2 regions of the Pseudomonas weihenstephanensis genome follow, and region 2 is predicted to be linked to the other one. Evidence: predicted binding sites of a transcription regulator. Region 2 holds the regulator's gene; the other holds the start of a gene.
The links. The regulator LexA, encoded in region 2, represses DNA repair genes until DNA is damaged. The targets are predictions, from matches to a motif close to CTGTNTNNNNANACAG.
Positions count from the first base shown of each region.

Region 1: the regulator LexA is predicted to act here: its motif matches at 1,881-1,896, upstream of recN (DNA repair protein RecN).

Region 1 is NZ_JAAEBV010000007.1:55,119-66,333, reverse strand. It holds gene fur (ferric iron uptake transcriptional regulator) at 1-78, shown strand, start outside; gene recN (DNA repair protein RecN) at 174-1,856, opposite strand; gene grpE (nucleotide exchange factor GrpE) at 2,105-2,671, shown strand; gene dnaK (molecular chaperone DnaK) at 2,773-4,689, shown strand; gene dnaJ (molecular chaperone DnaJ) at 5,010-6,134, shown strand; gene dapB (4-hydroxy-tetrahydrodipicolinate reductase) at 6,145-6,951, shown strand; gene carA (glutamine-hydrolyzing carbamoyl-phosphate synthase small subunit) at 7,212-8,348, shown strand; gene carB (carbamoyl-phosphate synthase large subunit) at 8,461-11,215, shown strand, end outside.
Region 2 is NZ_JAAEBV010000001.1:695,511-706,725, reverse strand. It holds gene topA (type I DNA topoisomerase) at 1-2,332, shown strand, start outside; gene GYN01_RS03025 (DUF6586 family protein) at 2,652-3,173, shown strand; gene GYN01_RS03020 (hypothetical protein) at 3,292-3,525, shown strand; gene sulA (SOS-induced cell division inhibitor SulA) at 3,598-4,071, opposite strand; gene lexA (transcriptional repressor LexA) at 4,085-4,693, opposite strand; gene GYN01_RS03005 (TetR/AcrR family transcriptional regulator) at 4,954-5,661, shown strand; gene nagZ (beta-N-acetylhexosaminidase) at 5,845-6,843, shown strand; gene GYN01_RS02995 (S-methyl-5'-thioinosine phosphorylase) at 6,856-7,593, shown strand; gene GYN01_RS02990 (DEAD/DEAH box helicase) at 7,653-10,355, opposite strand; gene mfd (transcription-repair coupling factor) at 10,380-11,215, opposite strand, start outside.

The sequences.
Region 1 (11,215 bases), on a different contig from region 2:
CATGCGATCGCTGCCAAGCACGGTGTTGAGTTGGTAGACCACAACTTGGTGCTCTACGTACGTAAGAAAACCAAGTAAGCAAGTCACACGAATTGCGGTTCGTGAAACGATCGAAGGCGACCTTAGGGTCGCCTTCGTGCTTTATCTCGGTCTAGTGTGTTAACCGTTCGTCGCTAAGCTGCCTGGTTTTTTGCACTGACGACCATTTTCTTGGCGTGCGCCAAGGACTCTTTGGTCAGGTCGATGCCTCCCAGCATGCGAGCGACTTCTTCTACGCGTTCTTTTTGGCTGAGTTTTGACACCGCCGTGCGCGTGGCTTCGCTGTCGCGGACCTTGTGCACAAATAGATGCTGATGGCATTGCGCGGCGACTTGCGGCAAGTGCGTCACGGTTAATACTTGGCCCCGTTCGCCCAAGCGGCGTAGCAACTGGCCGACAATTTCTGCCGTTGGGCCACCAATCCCCACATCCACTTCGTCGAAAACAAGGGTCGGTACGCGAGAGGTTTGTGCGGTGATGACCTGAATGGCCAGGCTGATGCGTGACAGTTCGCCGCCAGATGCCACTTTTGCCAAGGCTTTGAGTGGCTGGCCCGGGTTCGCACTCACCAGCAGTTCGACGTGTTCAAGGCCGTACGGCATCGGGTCGCTGCTGCTTTGCGGTTTGAGTTCGATCACGAAACGACCACCGGGCATGCCCAGGCGCTGAATCTCTTCTTCAACAGCGCTGCCTAAGCGTATGGCCGCTTGAGTGCGCAGGTTGCTGAGCTCGCGCGCGCATTCTTGATAGTGACGAGCGTAAGCCGTCAGTTCATTCGCCAGTCGTTCGATGGATTCATCATTGGCATTGAGCGTTTCGAGTTCATCCATCAGTTTTTGCTGCAAAGCGCACACATCAGCGGGCTGGACGCGGTGTTTGCGCGCCATTGTATAAATGGAGTCCAGTCGTTCTTCTAAATACTGCAAGCGCCGCGGGTCTGCATCGAAATGATCAAGGAAGCGATTAAGCTCGCCGACGGCCTCTTCGACTTGAATCTGTGCACTCGCCAGTAAATCAGAGGCTTCATTCAAGGCGCTGGCATTGTTGTTAACGCTGGACAGCCGATTCAGGCTGACAGTCAGGGCGTTGAGCACATTGCCAGAATCACTTTCGCTGCACTGCTCGACAACCTGGCGGCAGATGGTAAGCAGGGTCTCGGAATTGGTCAGGTTTTTGTGTTCCTGCTCCAGTTCTTCCAGCTCGTTTTCGGCAAGTGCCAGATTTTCGAGCTCTTCAAGCTGGTAGCTGAGCAGTTGGTGGCGCGCTTGTTGTTGCTCGCCTGAGTTGGAGAGGTGTTCGAACTCTTGCTTGGTCTGGCGCCAGCGTTGTGCGGCGAGCTGAACCTGGCGAGCGAGATCGGTAGCGCCCGCATATTCGTCGAGTAGTCGGCGATGAGTGTCGGGTTTTAGCAGTGACTGGTGCTCATGCTGGCTGTGGATATCGATCAGCAACTCGCCCAAGGCTTTTAAGTCGCCTTGAGGGCATGGTGTGCCGTTGATGTACCCGCGCGAACGACCTTCACTGGTAATCACGCGGCGCAGGATGCATAGGCCATCGTTGTCGAGGTCGCGCTCGGCCAGCCAGGCCCGTGCCTCGGGGATTTCCTGCAAGTCGAAGCTGGCCAGAATGTCCGTTTTTTCGGCTCCGGGGCGGACTACGCCACTGTCTGCGCGGTCGCCCAGGGTTAGCCCCAGCGCGTCGAGCATGATCGATTTACCGGCGCCGGTTTCGCCAGTGATTACACTCATTCCGCGATCGAGTTCAAGATCGAGGTGTTCAACGATGGCGTAATTGTGTACGGACAGGTGCACCAGCATAGGAGCCGCTCCAAAACGTAATGTCTGGTTATTTATACAGTGTTTTGATTCGTGCTGACAATGGGCGGACTTAGTTCGATTTGCTCGTATTCTCAGAATTCTTAGGCCGTTTAGTATTTTTACGTGGCCAGGAGTGACGCAAACCCATGACTTCCTGTTTCTGGCTCTTGAACCTGAAAATTGCGACCCCATATAACTTGGCACAAGCGCGAGTCGAGCTCGCGGACAAAGTTTGAAAGGAGAAATCTATGGCAGACGAACAGACTATGGATACGCAGAACCAAGATGCTAATCAGGCCGCCGATGCAGCAGGCGAAGATCTGGTGGCCCGTGTGCAGTCACTTGAAGAGCAGCTGGCAGCCGCCAATGATCAGGCTCTGCGCGTAGCTGCCGATCTGCAAAATGTCCGCCGCCGTGCCGAGCAGGACGTTGAGAAAGCACACAAGTTTGCTTTGGAAAAATTTGCGGGCGACCTGTTACCGGTTATTGATAGCCTGGAGCGTGGTCTTGAGCTGTCCAGCCCGGACGACGAGAGCATTCGTCCGATGCGTGAAGGGATTGAGCTGACCCTGAAAATGTTTCAGGACACCCTGAAGCGTTATCAGCTGGAAGCGATCGATCCGCACGGCGAGCCCTTTAATGCTGAGCATCATCAGGCAATGGCCATGCAAGAAAGTGCTGACCTTGAGCCTAACAGCGTGATCAAGGTGTTTCAAAAGGGCTATCAGCTCAATGGTCGCTTGCTGCGCCCGGCTATGGTCGTAGTCAGCAAGGCTCCTGCGCCGGTTTCGCCTTCGATTGACGAGCAGGCTTGAAATCGGTCGTAAGGCCCCCATTTAGAAGTCAAGCGATTAAGTAATGCCGCAGTTGGTCATTACTGCTGCGGCAAAAAAATTCAAATTTAGGGAGAGTTAACATGGGCAGAATTATCGGTATTGACCTCGGGACCACTAACTCGTGTGTTTCGGTTCTGGAAAACGGCAAGGCTAAAGTCATTGAAAACGCTGAAGGCGCGCGTACTACGCCGTCGATCATTGCGTACGCCAACGATGGCGAAATTCTGGTTGGCCAGTCGGCCAAGCGTCAGGCAGTGACCAATCCGCATAACACCCTGTACGCGGTGAAGCGTCTGATCGGTCGTCGTTTTGAAGAAGAAGTAGTACAAAAAGATATTCAGATGGTGCCTTACAAGATCGTCAAGGCAGACAACGGCGATGCTTGGGTTGAAGTGAACGGCCAGAAAATGGCGCCGCCACAAATCTCGGCTGAAATTCTGAAGAAAATGAAGAAGACCGCCGAAGACTACCTCGGCGAGCCAGTGACTGAAGCGGTTATCACCGTTCCGGCCTACTTCAACGACAGCCAGCGTCAGGCAACCAAAGATGCCGGCCGTATTGCAGGTCTGGACGTTAAGCGCATCATCAACGAACCAACCGCAGCAGCTCTGGCCTACGGTATGGACAAAGCGCGCGGCGACCACACTGTCATCGTTTATGACTTGGGTGGCGGTACGTTCGACGTGTCGGTCATTGAAATTGCCGAAGTGGATGGCGAGCACCAGTTTGAAGTGCTGGCGACCAACGGTGACACGTTCCTGGGTGGTGAAGACTTTGACATCCGTCTGATTGACTACCTGGTTGACGAGTTCAAGAAAGAAAGCGGCATGAACCTTAAGGGTGACCCGCTGGCGATGCAGCGTCTGAAAGAAGCGGCTGAAAAAGCCAAGATCGAACTGTCTTCCAGCCAGTCGACTGATGTGAATCTGCCGTACATCACTGCGGATGCTACTGGTCCTAAACACTTGAACGTGAAGATTTCTCGCGCCAAGTTGGAATCGCTGGTTGAAGACCTGGTTCAGCGCACTATCGAACCTTGCCGTATCGCGTTGAAAGATGCGGGTATCGATGTGTCGAAAATCAACGACGTGATTTTGGTCGGTGGTCAGACACGTATGCCGCTGGTTCAGAAGCTGGTAACTGAGTTCTTCGGTAAAGAAGCACGTAAAGACGTGAACCCGGACGAAGCAGTTGCCATGGGTGCTGCTATCCAGGGCGCAGTATTGGCGGGTGATGTTAAAGACGTTCTGTTGTTGGACGTTAGCCCGCTGACTTTGGGTATTGAAACCATGGGCGGTGTAATGACTGCTCTGATCGAGAAAAACACCACGATTCCTACCAAGAAATCGCAAGTGTTCTCGACTGCTGACGACAACCAGGGCGCTGTGACTATTCACGTTCTGCAAGGTGAGCGTAAGCAAGCTGCTCAGAACAAATCGTTGGGCAAGTTCGACCTGGCTGACATTCCACCTGCTCCACGTGGTGTGCCACAGATCGAAGTGACCTTCGATATTGATGCCAACGGCATCTTGAATGTAAGTGCAAAAGACAAGGCGACTGGCAAGTCCCAGTCCATCGTGATCAAGGCTAACTCGGGTCTGTCCGAGGAAGAAATTGCTCAGATGGTACGTGACGCTGAAGTCAACGCCGAGGAAGACCGTAAGTTCGAAGAGCTGGCGGCTGCACGTAACCAGGGCGACGCACTGGTTCACTCGACCCGCAAAATGGTTGCTGATGCAGGCGACAAAGTAACCGAGGAAGAGAAGGTCGCAATCGAAGCTGCAGTAGTTGCTCTTGAAGCTGCTGTTAAAGGCGACGATAAAGCGGCTATCGAAGCCAAGGTTGAAGAGCTGTCCAAAGTGTCTGCTCCGGTTGCTCAGAAGATGTACGCCGAGCAAGCGAACCCGGCAGATGCGCAAGCTCAGTCAGCTGATTCGGCTGAAAAAGCAGACGACGTTGTCGATGCTGAGTTCGAAGAAGTAAAAGACAACAAGTAATCAGCTTGTTTGTCGCCCGGTTGACCGTGTTTAAGCGGTGACTGGTAGGATGTCGCCGCGCGGGAGCTAGCTCCCGCGTTGGCGTGTCTGGAGTAGAGGAATTTTTACAGCATGCGACAAGGTCGGGTGCTGGCGGTCCGGGTCGAAAATTTCTAACTTTTTGGCTTTGAGTTACCGCTCCTGTCGGCCAAAGCATTGGCTGTTAAACAGAAACCAAAATCGTTGAAAAGACGTGAGTCGAGACTGATCTCCATCGGGCTTGGCGGGTTTGGTGAGGCTCGGGAGGGTTTTGCCGAACGTCCTTGAGAGTGCAAAGAATTATGGCAAAGCGCGACTATTACGAAATTTTGGGTGTTGAACGCACCACAACTGAAGTTGAACTCAAGAAAGCGTATCGCCGCCTGGCGATGAAGCATCACCCGGATCGCAATCCGGATGACAAAGCATCTGAGGAACTCTTCAAAGAAGCCAATGAAGCGTATGAAGTCCTGTCGGACTCCAGTAAGCGTGCGGCCTACGATCAATACGGTCATGCCGGTGTTGATCCACAAATGGGCGGCGGCGGTGCTGGTTTTGGCGGTCAGAACTTCTCCGATATTTTCGGTGATGTGTTCAGTGATTTCTTTGGCGGTGGTCGTGGCGGCTCCCGGGGCGGTGCGCAGCGTGGTAGCGATTTGCGCTATACGCTGGAGCTTGACCTGGAAGAAGCTGTGCGCGGTACCACGGTCAATATCCGCGTTCCGACACAGGTCAATTGCAAGCCCTGCGATGGCTCGGGCGCGAAAAAAGGCTCTTCGCCTGTGACCTGTCCTACGTGCGGCGGTATCGGCCAGGTACGCATGCAGCAAGGTTTCTTTGCTGTGCAGCAGACCTGCCCGCGCTGTCATGGTCAGGGCAAAATAATTTCCGACCCGTGTGACAGCTGTCAGGGCGCAGGTCGGGTCGAAGAATACAAAACCCTGTCCGTGAAAGTGCCCGCTGGTGTGGATACGGGCGATCGTATTCGTCTTTCCGGAGAAGGTGAGGCAGGCATTCAGGGTGGGCCGACTGGCGACCTGTATGTCGTGATTGATGTTCGTGAGCACGCGATTTTCCAGCGCGACGGTAAGCACCTGTTCTGCGAAGTGCCTATCAATTTTGCAGAGGCAGCCTTGGGTGCTGAGCTTGAAGTGCCGACGCTTGATGGTCGCGTGAAGTTGAAAATCCCGGAAGGCACGCAAACCGGCAAGCAGTTCCGCCTGCGAGGCAAGGGTGTGGCTCCAGTGCGGGGTGGCGGTGCGGGCGACTTGATGTGCCGTGTCGTCATTGAAACGCCGGTCAAGCTGAGCCGTCGTCAGCGTGAGCTGATGGAGGAGTTTCGTTCGACACTGGAAGGCGATAGCAGTCATTCGCCGAATGCCACGGGCTGGTTTGAAGGCGTGAAGCGCTTCTTCGGCGATTTGTAAGGAGCAGGGCATGCGACGTATAGCTGTGATGGGCGCTGCCGGGCGCATGGGCAAGACGCTGGTCGATGCGGTGCAGCAGCGCTCGCCGCTGGGAGGTCTCACGGCGGCGATTGTCCGTCCAGGTAGCACGTTGGTGGGGGCTGATGCTGGTGAGTTGGCGTCTCTGGGGCGCATCGGTGTGCCGTTGTCCTCTAATCTGGAGGCAGTGATTGATGAGTTCGATGTGTTGATCGATTTCACGCTTCCAGAAGTGATGTTGAAAAATCTGGAGATCTGCCGCAAGTCGGGTAAGGCCATGGTTATTGGTACTACCGGATTGTCTCAGCCTCAAAAGCATCTGTTGTTTGAGGCGGGCAATGAGATCCCGATTGTGTTTGCCGCCAATTTCAGTGTTGGCGTCAATCTATCGCTCAAGCTGCTGGATATGGCAGCTCGTGTGATGGGAGATGATGCGGACATTGAAATCATCGAGGCGCATCACCGCCATAAAATCGACGCGCCCTCGGGCACTGCGCTGCGCATGGGAGAGGTCATCGCCGATGCGTTGGGGCGCGACCTGGATAAGGTCGCAGTCTATGGTCGTGAAGGTCACACGGGCGCTCGTGAGCGTGAAACCATTGGCTTCGCCACTGTTCGCGGCGGTGATGTGGTCGGAGATCACACCGTGCTGTTCGCTACTGAGGGGGAGCGGTTGGAAATTACCCACAAGGCTTCCAGTCGAATGACCTTCGCCAAAGGCGCTGTTCGCGCAGCGTTGTGGTTGGAGGGGCGTGAGCCTGGCCTCTACGACATGCAGGATGTGCTCGACCTGCGTTGAGTTGACTCTGTAAAATCCGGCTGTTGGTACGCCACGAGCCGGATTTTTAACCGCTACGCGATGTTCTGTCGCATTCCTCTGCCTTTTAGGCTCTTTTAGCGGTAGACCAAAAAAGCCTTTTTCTGTAAGCTACAGCTTTAGTGTGTCCACTAAAAGCGCGCAGATAATTCGATGAAGAAGCGGGGTGACGTGTCCATACGTCACTCCGCTTTTTTACAACCTGCGATCGCCCTTTCAGGCTTTATTTACGGGAGGTCTTCTTGACTAAGCAAGCCATACTCGCCCTCGCTGATGGCAGCATTTTTCGCGGCGAAGCCATTGGAGCCGACGGTCAAACCGTTGGTGAGGTGGTGTTTAACACCGCAATGACTGGCTACCAGGAGATCCTGACGGATCCTTCCTATGCTCAGCAAATCGTGACCCTGACTTACCCGCATGTTGGCAATACCGGTACTACGCCGGAAGACGCCGAGTCTGATCGTGTTTGGTCCGCAGGTCTGGTAATTCGTGATCTGCCGCTGGTTGCCAGTAACTGGCGCAACACGATGTCGCTGGCCGACTATCTGAAAGCCAACAATGTAGTGGCGATCGCCGGTATCGACACGCGCCGCCTGACGCGCATCCTGCGTGAAAAAGGCGCGCAGAACGGTTGCATCATGGCCGGCGATAACATCTCTGACGAAGCTGCAATTGCCGCCGCACGCGGCTTCCCTGGCCTGAAAGGCATGGATCTGGCGAAAGTCGTCAGCACTGAAAAAGCCTACGAGTGGCGCTCCAGTGTCTGGAACCTCGCTACTGACAGTCACCCGACTATCGAGGCCAGCGAACTCCCTTACCACGTTGTTGCCTACGACTACGGCGTAAAGTGGAACATTCTGCGCATGCTGGTTGAGCGCGGTTGCCGCGTGACCGTAGTGCCAGCACAGACCCCAGCCAGCGATGTGCTGGCACTCAATCCGGATGGCGTGTTCCTGTCCAATGGCCCAGGTGATCCTGAGCCTTGCGACTACGCAATCACTGCCATCAAGGAAGTGCTCAACACCGAGATCCCTGTGTTCGGTATCTGCTTGGGTCACCAGTTGCTGGCTCTGGCCTCTGGTGCCAAGACGGTGAAAATGGGTCATGGTCACCACGGTGCCAATCACCCGGTTCAGGACCTGGACACTGGCGTGGTAATGATTACCAGCCAGAACCACGGTTTTGCGGTAGACGAAGCGAGCTTGCCGGCCAACGTGCGCGCCATTCACAAGTCGCTGTTTGACGGTACGTTGCAAGGCATCGAACTGACCGACAAGAGCGCTTTTAGCTTCCAGGGTCACCCTGAAGCAAGCCCTGGCCCGAACGACGTAGCGCCGCTGTTCGATCGCTTCATCAATGAGATGGCCAAGCGCCGCTGATCGGTTTCCTGCCGTAACGCCTTGTGGCGGTCCCGATTCCGGTGACCCCCGGGCGCTTCAGGAACCTGATTGACAGCTTGCCGACTGACCTGCGGATTTGAGTGACAAACCCATGCCAAAACGTACAGACATAAAAAGCATCCTGATTCTCGGCGCTGGCCCGATTGTGATCGGCCAGGCGTGCGAATTCGACTACTCCGGCGCCCAGGCCTGTAAAGCCCTGCGTGAAGAGGGTTACCGCGTCATTCTGGTGAACTCCAACCCGGCCACCATCATGACCGACCCGGACATGGCCGACGCGACGTATATCGAGCCGATCAAGTGGCAGACTGTTGCCAAGATCATCGAAAAAGAGCGCCCGGACGCCCTGTTGCCAACCATGGGTGGCCAGACTGCACTGAACTGTGCGCTGGACCTTGAGCGCGAAGGCGTTCTGGAGAAGTTCGGCGTAGAGATGATCGGCGCCAATGCCGACACCATCGACAAAGCCGAAGACCGTTCGCGCTTCGACAAGGCCATGAAGTCCATCGGCCTGGACTGCCCGCGTTCCGGTATTGCCCACACAATGGAAGAGGCCAATGCGGTCCTCGAGCGTCTGGGTTTCCCGTGCATCATCCGTCCGTCCTTCACGATGGGCGGTACGGGTGGTGGTATCGCTTACAACCGTGAAGAGTTCGAAGAAATCTGTACGCGCGGTCTGGATCTGTCGCCTACCAAAGAGCTGCTGATCGACGAGTCCCTGATCGGCTGGAAAGAGTACGAGATGGAGGTGGTCCGCGATAAGAAGGACAACTGCATCATCGTGTGCTCAATCGAAAACTTCGACCCGATGGGTGTGCACACCGGTGACTCGATCACCGTTGCTCCGGCACAAACCCTGACGGACAAGGAATACCAGATCATGCGTAACGCCTCCTTGGCGGTACTGCGTGAGATTGGCGTTGAAACCGGCGGCTCCAACGTTCAGTTCGGCATCTGCCCGGACACCGGCCGTATGGTCGTAATCGAAATGAACCCGCGTGTATCTCGCTCTTCGGCGCTGGCATCGAAAGCGACCGGCTTCCCGATTGCCCGCATCGCTGCCAAATTGGCCATCGGCTACACCCTGGATGAACTGCAAAACGAAATCACGGGCGGCGCAACGCCTGCGTCCTTCGAGCCGTCCATCGATTATGTTGTAACCAAGTTGCCGCGCTTTGCGTTTGAAAAATTCGCCAAGGCTGACGCGCGTTTGACCACGCAGATGAAATCTGTGGGTGAAGTCATGGCTATTGGCCGGACTTTCCAGGAATCCCTGCAAAAAGCCCTTCGTGGTCTGGAAGTGGGTGTCAGCGGTCTTGACCCCAAGCTGGACCTGAGCAACCCGGAAAGCATGGCCGTGCTCAAGCGCGAGCTGACAGTGCCGGGCGCAGAGCGTATCTGGTACGTAGCTGACGCGTTCCGCGCCGGCATGACCGTTGAAGATATCTTCGGCATGAACATGATTGACCCTTGGTTCCTGGTACAGATCGAAGATCTGATCAAGGACGAAGAAAAAATCAAAACCATGGCCCTGTCCTCGATCAATCGCGACGCCATGTACCGCTTTAAGCGCAAAGGCTTCTCCGATGCACGTCTGGCCGTATTGCTGGGCGTGACCGAGAAGAACCTGCGCCGCCACCGTCACAAGCTCGAAGTGTTCCCGGTCTACAAGCGCGTTGACACCTGCGCGGCCGAGTTCGCGACAGACACGGCCTACATGTACTCCACCTACGAGGAAGAGTGCGAAGCCAACCCTTCGGATCGTGACAAGATCATGATTCTGGGTGGTGGCCCGAACCGTATCGGCCAGGGTATCGAGTTCGACTATTGCTGCGTTCACGCGGCTCTGGCGCTGCGTGCCGACGGTTACGAGACCATCATGGTCAACTGCAACCCGGAAACCGTTTCCACCGACTACGACACTTCGGATCGCTTGTACTTCGAATCCGTGACCCTGGAAGACGTGTTGGAAATCGTGCGTGTCGAGAAGCCAAAAGGCGTCATCGTTCAGTACGGCGGCCAGACCCCGCTGAAACTGGCGCGCGCTCTGGAAGAAGCGGGTGTGCCGATTATCGGTACCAGCCCTGACGCTATTGACCGTGCAGAAGACCGTGAGCGCTTCCAGCAGATGGTTGAGCGCCTGAACCTGCGTCAGCCGCCTAACGCCACGGTGCGCAGCGAAGATGAAGCTATTCGTGCTGCTGGCAAGATCGGTTACCCGCTGGTTGTTCGTCCTTCCTACGTGTTGGGCGGTCGTGCGATGGAAATCGTCTACGAAGAAGAAGAGCTCAAGCGCTATCTGCGTGACGCGGTGAAAGTGTCCAACGATAGCCCTGTGTTGCTCGATCACTTCCTTAACTGCGCCATCGAAATGGACGTGGATGCTGTCTGCGACGGCACTGATGTGGTGATCGGCGCGATCATGCAGCACATTGAGCAGGCAGGTGTTCACTCGGGTGACTCCGCGTGCTCGCTGCCGCCGTACTCGCTGCCGCTGCACATCCAGGACGAGATGCGCGAGCAGGTCAAGAAGATGGCGCTGGAATTGGGTGTTGTTGGCCTCATGAACGTGCAGTTGGCCTTGCAGGGCGAAGACATCTACGTCATCGAGGTGAACCCTCGTGCTTCGCGTACTGTTCCTTTCGTATCCAAATGCATCGGCGTTTCCCTGGCAATGATCGCTGCACGCGTCATGGCCGGTAAAACCCTGAAGGAAATTGGTTTCACTAAAGAGATCATTCCTAACTTCTACAGCGTGAAAGAGGCGGTGTTCCCGTTCGCCAAATTCCCGGGTGTCGATCCGATCCTTGGCCCTGAGATGAAGTCCACCGGTGAAGTGATGGGTG
Region 2 (11,215 bases):
CATCGAAGAGCTGCGCCGGCTCGCCAAGGATGCTGACACCATCTATCTCGCAACCGACTTGGATCGCGAGGGGGAAGCCATTGCATGGCACCTGCGCGAAGCCATCGGTGGGGACGACAGCCGCTACAAGCGCGTGGTGTTCAACGAAATCACCAAAAAAGCGATTCAGGAAGCCTTCTCCAAGCCGGGCGAACTGGACATCAATCGTGTAAATGCCCAGCAGGCACGTCGTTTCCTCGACCGCGTGGTGGGTTACATGGTGTCGCCGCTGTTGTGGGCAAAAATTGCCCGTGGCTTGTCGGCGGGTCGTGTGCAGTCGGTGGCCGTGAAGCTGGTCGTGGAGCGTGAGCGCGAGATTCGTGCGTTCAACCCCGAAGAGTACTGGGAAGTTCACGCAGACCTCGGCACCGCCAAGGGCGCAAAAGTACGCTTTGACGTCGCGCGTGAAAAAGGCGAAGCGTTCAAACCGCTGAACGAAACCCAGGCCATGGCCGCGCTGGAGAAGCTCAAGGCTTCCAGCTACACCATCGTCAAGCGCGAAGACAAGCCGACCAGCAGCAAGCCGTCGGCACCGTTCATTACCTCCACCCTGCAACAGGCCGCGAGCAACCGCTTGGGCTTCGGGGTGAAGAAAACCATGATGATGGCTCAGCGTCTGTATGAAGCGGGCTACATCACGTACATGCGTACCGACTCCACCAACTTGTCGGCTGATGCGGTCGAGATGGCACGCACCTACATTGAAGGTGAATTTGGCGCGTCGTACCTGCCACCTGCACCGAACGTGTACAGCAGCAAGGAGGGCGCACAAGAGGCTCACGAAGCCATTCGTCCTTCTGACGTAAACATGCACCCGAGCAAGCTGTCGGGCATGGAGCGCGACGCTGAGCGCCTTTACGAGCTGATCTGGCGCCAATTCGTGGCCTGCCAGATGCTGCCCGCCAAGTACCTGTCGACCACGGTCAGCGTTGCAGCCGGTGATTTCGAGCTGCGTGCCAAAGGCCGCATCCTCAAGTTCGACGGTTATACCCGCGTGATGCCGCAAATCACCAAGCCGGGTGACGACGACGTATTGCCTGACATGGCGCAGGGCGATGTGCTCAAGTTGATCAATATTGATCCGACTCAACACTTCACCAAGCCACCGGCGCGTTACTCCGAAGCCAGCTTGGTCAAAGAGATGGAAAAACGCGGTATCGGTCGTCCTTCGACCTACGCCGCGATTATCTCGACCATTCAGGACCGTGGTTATGTGGCCTTGCACAACCGCCGTTTTTACTCCGAAAAAATGGGCGATATCGTTACCGAGCGCTTGTCCGAAAGTTTTTCTGATCTGATGGACTACGGCTTCACCGCCGGTATGGAAGAAAACCTCGACGACGTGGCACACGGTGAGCGTGACTGGAAAAACGTACTGGACGAGTTCTACGGCAGCTTCAAGAAAAAACTTGAAATCGCCGCAGACCCGGACAGTGGCATGCGTGCCAATCAGCCGGTCATGACGGACATTGCGTGTAAGGAATGCGGACGTCCGATGCAGATTCGTACCGCATCGACGGGCGTTTTCCTGGGGTGTTCGGGCTACAGCCTGCCGCCTAAAGAGCGTTGCAAGGCGACGGTCAACCTGGTGCCGGGTGATGAAATCGCCGCTGATGACGAGGGTGAGTCCGAGTCGTTGGTGTTGCTGGGCAAGCACCGCTGCCCGATTTGCAGCACCGCGATGGACGCTTACTTGCTGGATGAGAAGCACAAGCTGCATATCTGCGGTAACAACCCGGATTGCGCGGGTTATGAAATCGAAGAGGGCAGCTATCGCATCAAAGGCTACGAAGGTCCGAGCCTGGAATGTGATAAATGCGGCAGTGAGATGCAGCTCAAGACGGGTCGTTTCGGCAAGTTCTTCGGTTGCACCAATGCGGAGTGCAAAAACACCCGCAAATTGCTCAAAAGCGGTGAAGCGGCGCCGCCCAAGATGGACCCGGTGAAAATGCCGGAACTCAAGTGCGAGAAGGTGAATGACACTTACATCTTGCGTGACGGTGCTTCTGGTCTGTTCCTTGCGGCCAGCCAGTTCCCTAAAAATCGTGAGACCCGTGCCCCGTTGGTGATCGAAATTGTGCCGCACAAGGATGAAATCGATCCCAAGTATCACTTCCTGTGTGATGCGCCGAAGAAAGACCCGGACGGTCGCCCGGCAGTGATCCGTTACAGTCGCAAAACCAAAGAGCAGTACGTGCAGACTGAAGTGGATGGCAAGCCGACAGGGTGGCGTGCGTTCTACGATGGCAACAGCTGGAAGGTTGAAGACAAGCGTAAAGAAAAAGACGCTTGATCTGAGCTGAACGCAGAGTAAAAAACCGCGCAAGGTCTGTAGGGCTTGCGCGGTTTTTTTATGCACAGCTTCAGTGGTTGGCGTAGACGCTGAGGAGTAATACGAGGCTGCGTCCGGGCGCGTGGCGCTCGTAAAACCATTAAACCCAGTGCGTCAGTCACGCCGCTGTCATTACGTCACGGCCACGCTGGGCCGATCTGGGCCTAGTACCTACCCCAGATGCACGGGGCGGCCATTGCGCCGCTGAACCCTTGCGTCTGCCCACCTCTCTCCCTGAGACTGCTCGATCTGCCTTAACCCTTCGTTGTGGAATGCCCCAATGGCTTACGAACTCTATACCCGTACCAATCAAAAAATATATTTCACGGGCTTGGCGCTGGAAGCCATGCACAAGGCGGCTGATGGTCGGGCCATGAATGCACAAGCTTTGGTGCAGGCTGAGCGAGAGTCGGCAGTGTTTCATTTGTATGGCGCACTGCTTGGCTTATGCCACGAGATTGCCGGTTTCTATCGTTTGCCCCAGGGCAGCGCACCTAGAGTGGAGCTTTTGCTGACGCAGGAAGTGCTGGATGCCAAAGCAATCCCCGAGCTGGCTGAAATGGTTGAATTGGCGCGCGCTCCCAACACTTGGCTTGCGCAGCTGGTAGCGGCCCATGCCGCGCTGTATCAGCCGTTGCAGGCACCTAAAAAGGTCAAGGCAGATGTGTTTCAGCCGTTGATCGAGGTGGTCAGTCTGGAGGAAGACGCACCACAAACGTTGAGTCGCGAAACGCTTGAGGAGTGGCGTCAAAACCTGAAAAAAATGGCAATCCGCTTTCGCGATGGTCTAAATGAGTGCTAAAAGTCGCACCTGGAACTGCACAGTCATTCATCACTCCGTCATGAAAGCGCCATAGATCCTGGCAAATTCTGTTGGGATGACTGATATAATCCCGCGCTTTCGTGGAGAACAAACTTTTATGCCAACGTCCTTTCTAGAAATTGTCGAGTTGCCTGACGGCCGCATCGAGTTGCGTCGGGCTGAGGACGAAGGGTCTTTGGTGACGCTGAACTTCTCTGAAGATGCCAAGGCTTTTCTTCAGGGGCAGCACGTAGAGGTGGCCAAAGCCATGCTCAGCGTGGGTGTGCAAATGGCGGGTCGGCTGGCCGAAGGCGAGCTGGAAAAAGACGAAGGGCCGCGCATTCTTCATTGAGTGGCCACTGATGCAAGCCTGCCACAGATGAGTGAATGCGTTCTGCGGCGGCCCTGTGGCAGCAGCGTCTGGTTAGCCCAGTCGAATATTTAGACTTTGCCCGTGGCCGATCAATGCTGCGCCGATCAATTGTTGACGGGCGGGCGAGTTGAGCGGGTTTATCCAGCTCACTACGGTGTGACTACGGCCCAGGCGCAGTGCTTCGCACGTCAGTTGCAACGCACTTTTATTGCCATTGGGTTGCAGCAGCAGGATGCGTTCGCGATTAAGTCCCGCATCGCGCAACCAGCTTTGAGTCAGGCTGGCGGGTGGCGCAATCAGCGTCAACCAGCGCGCATCTTGTTGCTCGCTGAGTTCGCGAAGCATGGGAGCTAAAAGGTTCAGGCAGTTCTCGGCAGCACCGCGTAACGACAGCTCACTGAAAACCTCTGGTTCTGCGCGCCAAGGTGAATCAAGTACTGCTTTGATCGCTTGTGGCATGGGCTGGGCCATGAATGCCTCGAACAAAGGCAGTTGTGCTGGTAGCGATGGGTGCGGGAACTGCATGGCGCCTCCTTCTTTAGCGGCGTATGACGCCGACGCTCAGGCCTTCGATAACGAGTTCCTGCTCTTTGAGATTGACTTCAATGGGCGCGAAATCCGGGTTTTCAGCGATTAGCCAGACTGTGCTGCCTTCGCGCTTGAAGCGCTTGACGGTCACTTCGTCGTCAATACGTGCCACCACGATCTGCCCGTTGCGTGCTTCACGGCAGGTATGAACCGCAAGCAAGTCGCCATCAAAGATGCCGACGTCCTTCATGCTCATGCCCTGGACGCGCAACAGGTAATCGGCGCGCGGATGGAAGAAGGTCGGGTTGATATTGCACGACTCTTCGACATGTTCCTGCGCCAGAATGGGAGCGCCAGCGGCGACACGGCCAATAATGGGCAGCGTGGATTCGTCAGCATTGGCTTCAAAGCCAGGTATGCGAATACCGCGCGAGGCACCCGGTGTCATTTCGATGGCACCTTTGCGGGCCAATGCTTTCAGGTGTTCTTCGGCGGCATTGGGGGACTTGAAACCCAGCTCTTGTGCAATTTCGGCACGGGTAGGCGGGTAACCGTTGTCATCCAGGCAGCGTTTGATAAAGGCCAGGATCTCAGCTTGGCGTGGCGTCAGTTTTAGCATGTTGATCGCTCTGTCTTTTTATACAGTGACTGGGATTATATACAGTGAAGGCGCATTGGCAATGATCCATTTCAGGCCGTCCGCTGGACGGTCATGCCTGAGCCTGATGGGCGCTACTTTATCAGCACAGGCCACGCGGGCCGAGGCTGTGGTTAAATGCGGAACTGGCCAGTCGCAAAACGAATGCCCTATCTTGACTTTTAACAAACTGAAACGTATGTTTCAAACAACTGTTTAAGTGTTTGTCAGCCGGAGTAGACATGGCCCAGTCGGAAACCGTTGAACGTATCCTTGATGCTGCTGAGCAGCTGTTCGCGGAAAAAGGTTTTGCCGAGACTTCACTGCGGCTGATCACCAGCAAGGCCGGGGTCAATCTGGCTGCGGTCAACTACCACTTCGGTTCCAAAAAAGCGCTGATTCAGGCGGTTTTTTCGCGTTTCCTGGGTCCGTTTTGCGCCAACCTCGACCGCGAGCTGGAGCGACGTCAGGCCAAGCCGGACAATCGCCCCACCCTGGAAGAACTCCTGGAAATGCTCGTGGAGCAGGCGTTGGTGATCCAGCCACGCAGTGGTAATGATCTTTCCATCTTCATGCGTTTGCTGGGTCTGGCCTTCAGCCAGAGCCAAGGCCATTTGCGGCGCTACCTTGAAGACATGTACGGCAAAGTGTTCCGCCGCTATATGTTGCTGGTTAACGAAGCCGCGCCGCAGATTCCTCCTATCGAGTTGTTTTGGCGCGTGCATTTCATGCTCGGTGCCGCGGCATTCAGCATGTCCGGGATCAAGGCGTTGCGCGCCATTGCCGAGACAGACTTCGGTGTTAACACCTCGATCGAGCAAGTCATGCGTTTGATGGTGCCTTTCCTGGCCGCCGGCATGCGCGCTGAAAGCGGGGTTGTTGACCCTGTGTTGGCCAGCGCACAAATGCGTGCGCGTAACAAAACCTCGCAGATTGCCGCCAAGGTTTGACCGGCTGCGGGTGGGCGTGGCAGTCGAGTTCCGCTAAGCTTGGCGCCATGCTCACTCCTGACTTATTCCCCTTTGTACGTGCATTGCGGTTGCCTGAACGGGCGACACGCAAGGTTGCGCCCGTGCATGCCCGGTGGGCAATAAGCGCACTCTTTCTCTAAAGGATTTTCCATGAGTTCTGCCTTGCAAGGCTCCTTGATGGTGGACGTCGCCGGTACTTGGCTGACGGCTGAAGACCGGCAATTGCTGCGCCAGCCTGAAGTGGGCGGTTTGATCATCTTTGCACGCAACATTGAGCATCCGCGCCAGGTTCGCGAACTGAGCGCTTCGATTCGTGCGATTCGCCCCGACCTGCTGCTGGCCGTTGATCAGGAAGGCGGTCGGGTGCAGCGTCTGCGCCAAGGGTTTGTACGCTTGCCGGCGATGCGCGCGATTGCAGATAACCCGAACGCCGAGTATTTGGCCGAACAATGTGGCTGGATCATGGCCACCGAAGTATTGGCCGTGGGCCTGGACTTGAGTTTTGCCCCGGTACTGGATCTGGATTACCAGCGCAGCGCCGTGGTTGGCAGCCGTGCATTCGAGGGCGATCCTGAACGCGCCGCAACCTTGGCCGCAGCCTTTATTCGCGGCATGAGTGACGCTGGCATGGCCGCCACCGGTAAGCATTTTCCGGGGCATGGCTGGGCAGAGGCTGATTCGCATGTAGCCATTCCAACAGATGAGCGAACGCTGGAGCAGATTCGTGCCCATGATCTGGTGCCTTTCGCACGGCTGAGCCAGCAATTGGCGGCGGTGATGCCCGCCCATGTGATTTACCCGCAAGTCGACAGCCAGCCCGCAGGTTTCTCCCGTCGCTGGTTGCAAGACATCTTGCGAGGTGAGCTGGGGTTCGATGGCGTGATCTTCAGCGATGACCTCTCGATGGCAGGCGCCCATGTGGTGGGCGACGCGGCCAGTCGTATCGAGGCGGCTTTGTCGGCGGGTTGCGACATGGGGCTGGTGTGCAACGACCGTGCGGCCGCCGAGTTGGCGCTCAGCGCTGCCCAGCGCATGAAGGTGACACCGTCGCCCCGTATCGCGCGCATGCGCAGCCAGGCGTTTGCCAGTACTGACTACCGGCAGGACCCGCGTTGGCTGGTGGCGGTGGGTGCGCTCAAAGATGCTCAATTGATTGATTAAAGGATCGGCTCAATGACGGTTTACGCAATTATCGGCGGCACGGGCCTGACCCAGCTTGAGGGGTTGACCATCAAGCGCTCGTTGGCATTGGACACGCCTTATGGCCCGACTTCGGCTGATATCCAGATAGGTGAATTCGCGGGTCGCGACGTCTTGTTTCTGGCGCGTCATGGCCATCCGCATCGCCTGCCACCCCATCAGGTGAACTATCGCGCGAACCTGTGGGCATTGAAGCAGGCGGGTGCCGAAGCGATTTTGGCGGTGAATGCGGTGGGCGGTATCCACATGGCGATGGGCACGGGGCATTTTTGTGTGCCGCATCAACTGATCGACTACACCAGCGGTCGCGAACATACCTATTTCGCAGACGATCTGGAGCACGTGACTCATATCGACTTCAGTTATCCCTACACCGAATCGTTGCGTGAGCAATTGATTGACGCGCTGGCTGGCGAGGGTTGCTCCTACAGCAGCCACGGCGTTTATGCGGCCACCCAAGGCCCACGTCTTGAAACGGTGGCTGAAATCGCTCGTCTTGAACGCGATGGTTGCGACATTGTCGGCATGACCGGTATGCCGGAAGCGGCATTGGCCCGTGAGCTGGAACTGGATTACGCCTGTTTGGCTTTGGTGGTTAACCCGGCGGCGGGCAAGTCGACGGCGATCATCACCATGGCCGAAATCGAGCAGGCGCTGCACGACGGCATGGGTAAGGTCAAAGGCACTTTGGCGCGGGTGTTGGCGGGGTAAGGATTTTGGAGTTGCTGCCGCAGGGTGCGGCAGCGATTACAGGGGGCGATTGACAGGCTTCAACGCTTTTCGACTTTGGGTGGCAATGGCGCAAACAGGGCGTCGATGTCGTCGTCTTGCAGTTTCCAGTCCCCCGCAATACGGCCATCCAGCACGCCAGCCGCTAAATCTGATTTTTCCTGCTGCAAGTGCTGGATTTTCTCTTCGACGGTGCCGCGGGCAATCATCTTGTACACAAACACCGGTTTTTCCTGCCCTATCCGATAAGCTCGGTCGGTGGCTTGGTTTTCTGCTGCCGGGTTCCACCAGGGGTCGTAGTGAATCACAGTGTCGGCTTCGGTCAGGTTCAGGCCTACACCACCCGCCTTAAGACTGATCAGAAATATCTGCAATTTGCCGCTCTGAAAGTCTTTGACCGGTGTACGTCTATCCCGTGTTTGACCGGTGAGCAGGGCGTAATCAATGTTGCGCTTTTTCAGCTCGGCCTCGATCAGGCCCAGCATGGAGGTGAACTGGGAAAACAGCAGAATGCGTCGCCCCTCCGCAAACAGTTCTTCGAGCATCACCATCAAGCTGTCGAGTTTGCCCGAGGTGCTGCCTTTTTTTGGCGGGTTGTCGCTGACCAGGCGCAGGTCGCAGCACACCTGGCGCAGTTTGAGCAGGGCTTCCAGGATGATGATCTGGCTGCGGCCTACACCTTTGCGCGTAATTTCATCGCGCACTTTTTTGTCCATCGCCAAGCGCATGGTTTCGTACACGTCCCGTTGCGCTTCGTTGAGATCAACCCAGTGGATGATCTCGGTTTTTGGTGGTAATTCGGTGGCCACTTGCTCTTTGGTTCGACGCAGCAGGAACGGTTTGATCCGCGCGTTCAGGTGCTGCAAACGTTCATCGCTGCCGTGACGTTCAATCGGCACACGGTAGTCGCGGTTGAAGGCTTTGACGTCGCCCAGCCAGCCGGGTAACAAAAAGTGAAACAGTGCCCACAGCTCGCCCAAGTGGTTCTCCAGCGGTGTACCGCTCAAGCACAGGCGTTGGCGCGCCACCAGCTCGCGCGCAGCTTGCGAGGCTTTGCTGTTGGGGTTCTTGATGTACTGCGCTTCATCGAGGATCAGGATGTGCAACGGCACTTTAGCCAGCAGCTCAATGTCTTTGGGCAGCAGGGCATAGGTGGTCAGGATCACGTCGTAATCGTTGAGGTGCTCGACGTGTTTTTTGCGACTGGCGCCGTACAGCGCCAGTACCTTGAGTTGTGGCGTGAAGTGCGCCGCTTCGTCCACCCAGTTTGGAATCAGGCTGGTGGGCATCACCACCATTGCCGGGCGATCCAGCCGCCCCGCGTTCTTTTCGCACAGAATGTGCGCCAGAGTTTGCAGGGTTTTGCCTAAACCCATGTCGTCCGCCAGAATGCCGCCGACTTCAAGTTGGCGCAGCGACTGCATCCAGCTCAATCCTTCGAGTTGATACGGTCTGAGCGTGGCATTTAGCCCTTGTGGCGCCTCGACACTGAAGTCTTTGATGTCGCGCAGGCGCTGGGCAAAGCCACGAATCTGCTCGCCGCCTTCCCAGCGCAAGGGCAGTGCATCCAGGGCATTGAGCCGTGGTGCGTCGGCGCTTTTAATTCGCAAGGTGGTGGCGCCCGGCTCGCCCAGATAAAACTCACCCAGAGTGGCCAGCACCGGTTTCAAGCGGCCATAGGGCAACGCCACTTGAAGCGGCATTTGCGTGCTGTTAGGGATGGCCGGGATATTCACCAGAATCAGCTCGTCATCGCGGCGCTTGGCGAGCTTTTCAGGGCTGAGTATTTCAGTGTGCGAGCGCATCAGGTTAAGCAGAATCGGCAGCAGGCTCAGGCGCTGGCCATTGACGATAATCCCCAGCTCCAGGTCGAACCAGTCCCGCTCCGGCGCTTCATCGACGTTGGCGTACCAGTCTTCGACCGGACTCAGGTCAAAGCCGAAGTGTTCATCGATCTGCACTTCCCAGCCGTGCTCGCGCAAGGTGTCCAGCTGGTTGAGCGTGAAGTTCAGCCAGGCACTGTCATTGACCAGCTCAAACAGCTCGCCCGCGCTTTCGGGCAAGGCTTTGCTCTGGCGCGTGGCGATTTTGAAGCCCAGGACCCGCAACTGTTCGCGGTAGAGGTTTTCGGTTTCGGGGTGGCGTTTGATGCGCAGAATGTGGTCTTCGTGGCGAATCAAGACGTCCGCGTTTTTCTGCCCCGACACGTAAGTCTTGCGGTAATTGAACGACAACGCGGCGCGGTGCTGGATGTAGCGCTGCATTTTGCCGTTGCGCGGCTCAAAGGCGCTGAACTCGGCGCTGGCCAGCCATAACCGCGGGATCGGCTGTACATTGTCGATCTGTTGCTCGGGCAGGTTGGCAGGGCGGCGCGAGTCGAGTACGGCCTGAAGTTTTTCCAGGAGTTCGGCATCCTGGGCGGCGGCGGGGTAGTTCAAGGTGTCTTCAATCTTCAGTAATACGGCAGCAGTGTGCTTGCAGTTGGTGCGCACGGGGCAGGTGCATTCAGCGCTCACCAGCAGCAGCGAGCCTTTGGCTGACTCGCGTAAGCGAATGGTCTGGCGGTAGGGGTGTTCGCTCGAACCCTGACAGCTGGAGGTGATCAGGCTGTCACCGATTTGAGCGATTCGGACGCGGTTTTCCCTCGCGTAGCGGCGGCCACGCTCAAGGCTTTGTTCTTTAAACCGGCTGACCCATGTTGGCGCCAGCGGTTTGGTCAGTCGTGGTGTCTGGCTTAAGGGCATGGGTGTTTCATTGTGCGCATCCCATCAGGAAGACTTCGGTGTCAGGCGTTCAAACAACGCCTCGATGGTATTGAAGCGTTCATCGGGGCGCTCCATTGGCACCATGAATTTGAACAGCGTCGCGCCTTCGAACTTGTAACGGTTCGGTTGGCCTTGAATCAGCTTGATCAATACCAGCGGGTCGACCGGGGTGTCAGACGCGAACTCAATACGTCCGCCTTGTGGGCCGGCATCGACTTTTTTGATCCCCAGTTGCTCGGCCTGCAATTTGAGCTGGGTAATGCGCACCAGATTTTTGGTCGGCTCGGGGAGCAGGCCAAAGCGGTCGATCATTTCGACTTGCAAGTCCTTGAGACCGTCTTCGTCGGTCGCAGAAGCGATGCGCTTGTAGAGGATCAGCCGCGCATGCACATCGGGCAAATAGGACTCGGGAATCAACGCTGGCACGCGCAGGTTGATTTCCGGGCCGCCACCCAACGGTTGGTCGAGGTTCGGCTGCTCGCCTTTGCGGATCGACTTGACGGCGCGTTCGAGCATTTCCATGTACAGGGTAAAGCCCACGGCCTGGATCTGTCCGCTTTGGCCGTCGCCCAGCAGTTCGCCTGCGCCACGGATTTCGAGGTCGTTGGTGGCCAGTACAAAACCTGCCCCCAGGTCCTGGGTGTTGGCGATGGCTTCCAGACGCTTTTGGGCGTCGCCGGTGATTTGCTGGCGCGGTGGCGTCAGCAGGTACGCATAAGCCTGGTGGTGACTGCGCCCGACGCGACCGCGCAGTTGATGCAGTTGCGCCAGGCCGAATTTGTCTGCGCGCTCAATGATGATGGTGTTGGCGCTCGGCACGTCGATGCCGGTTTCGATGA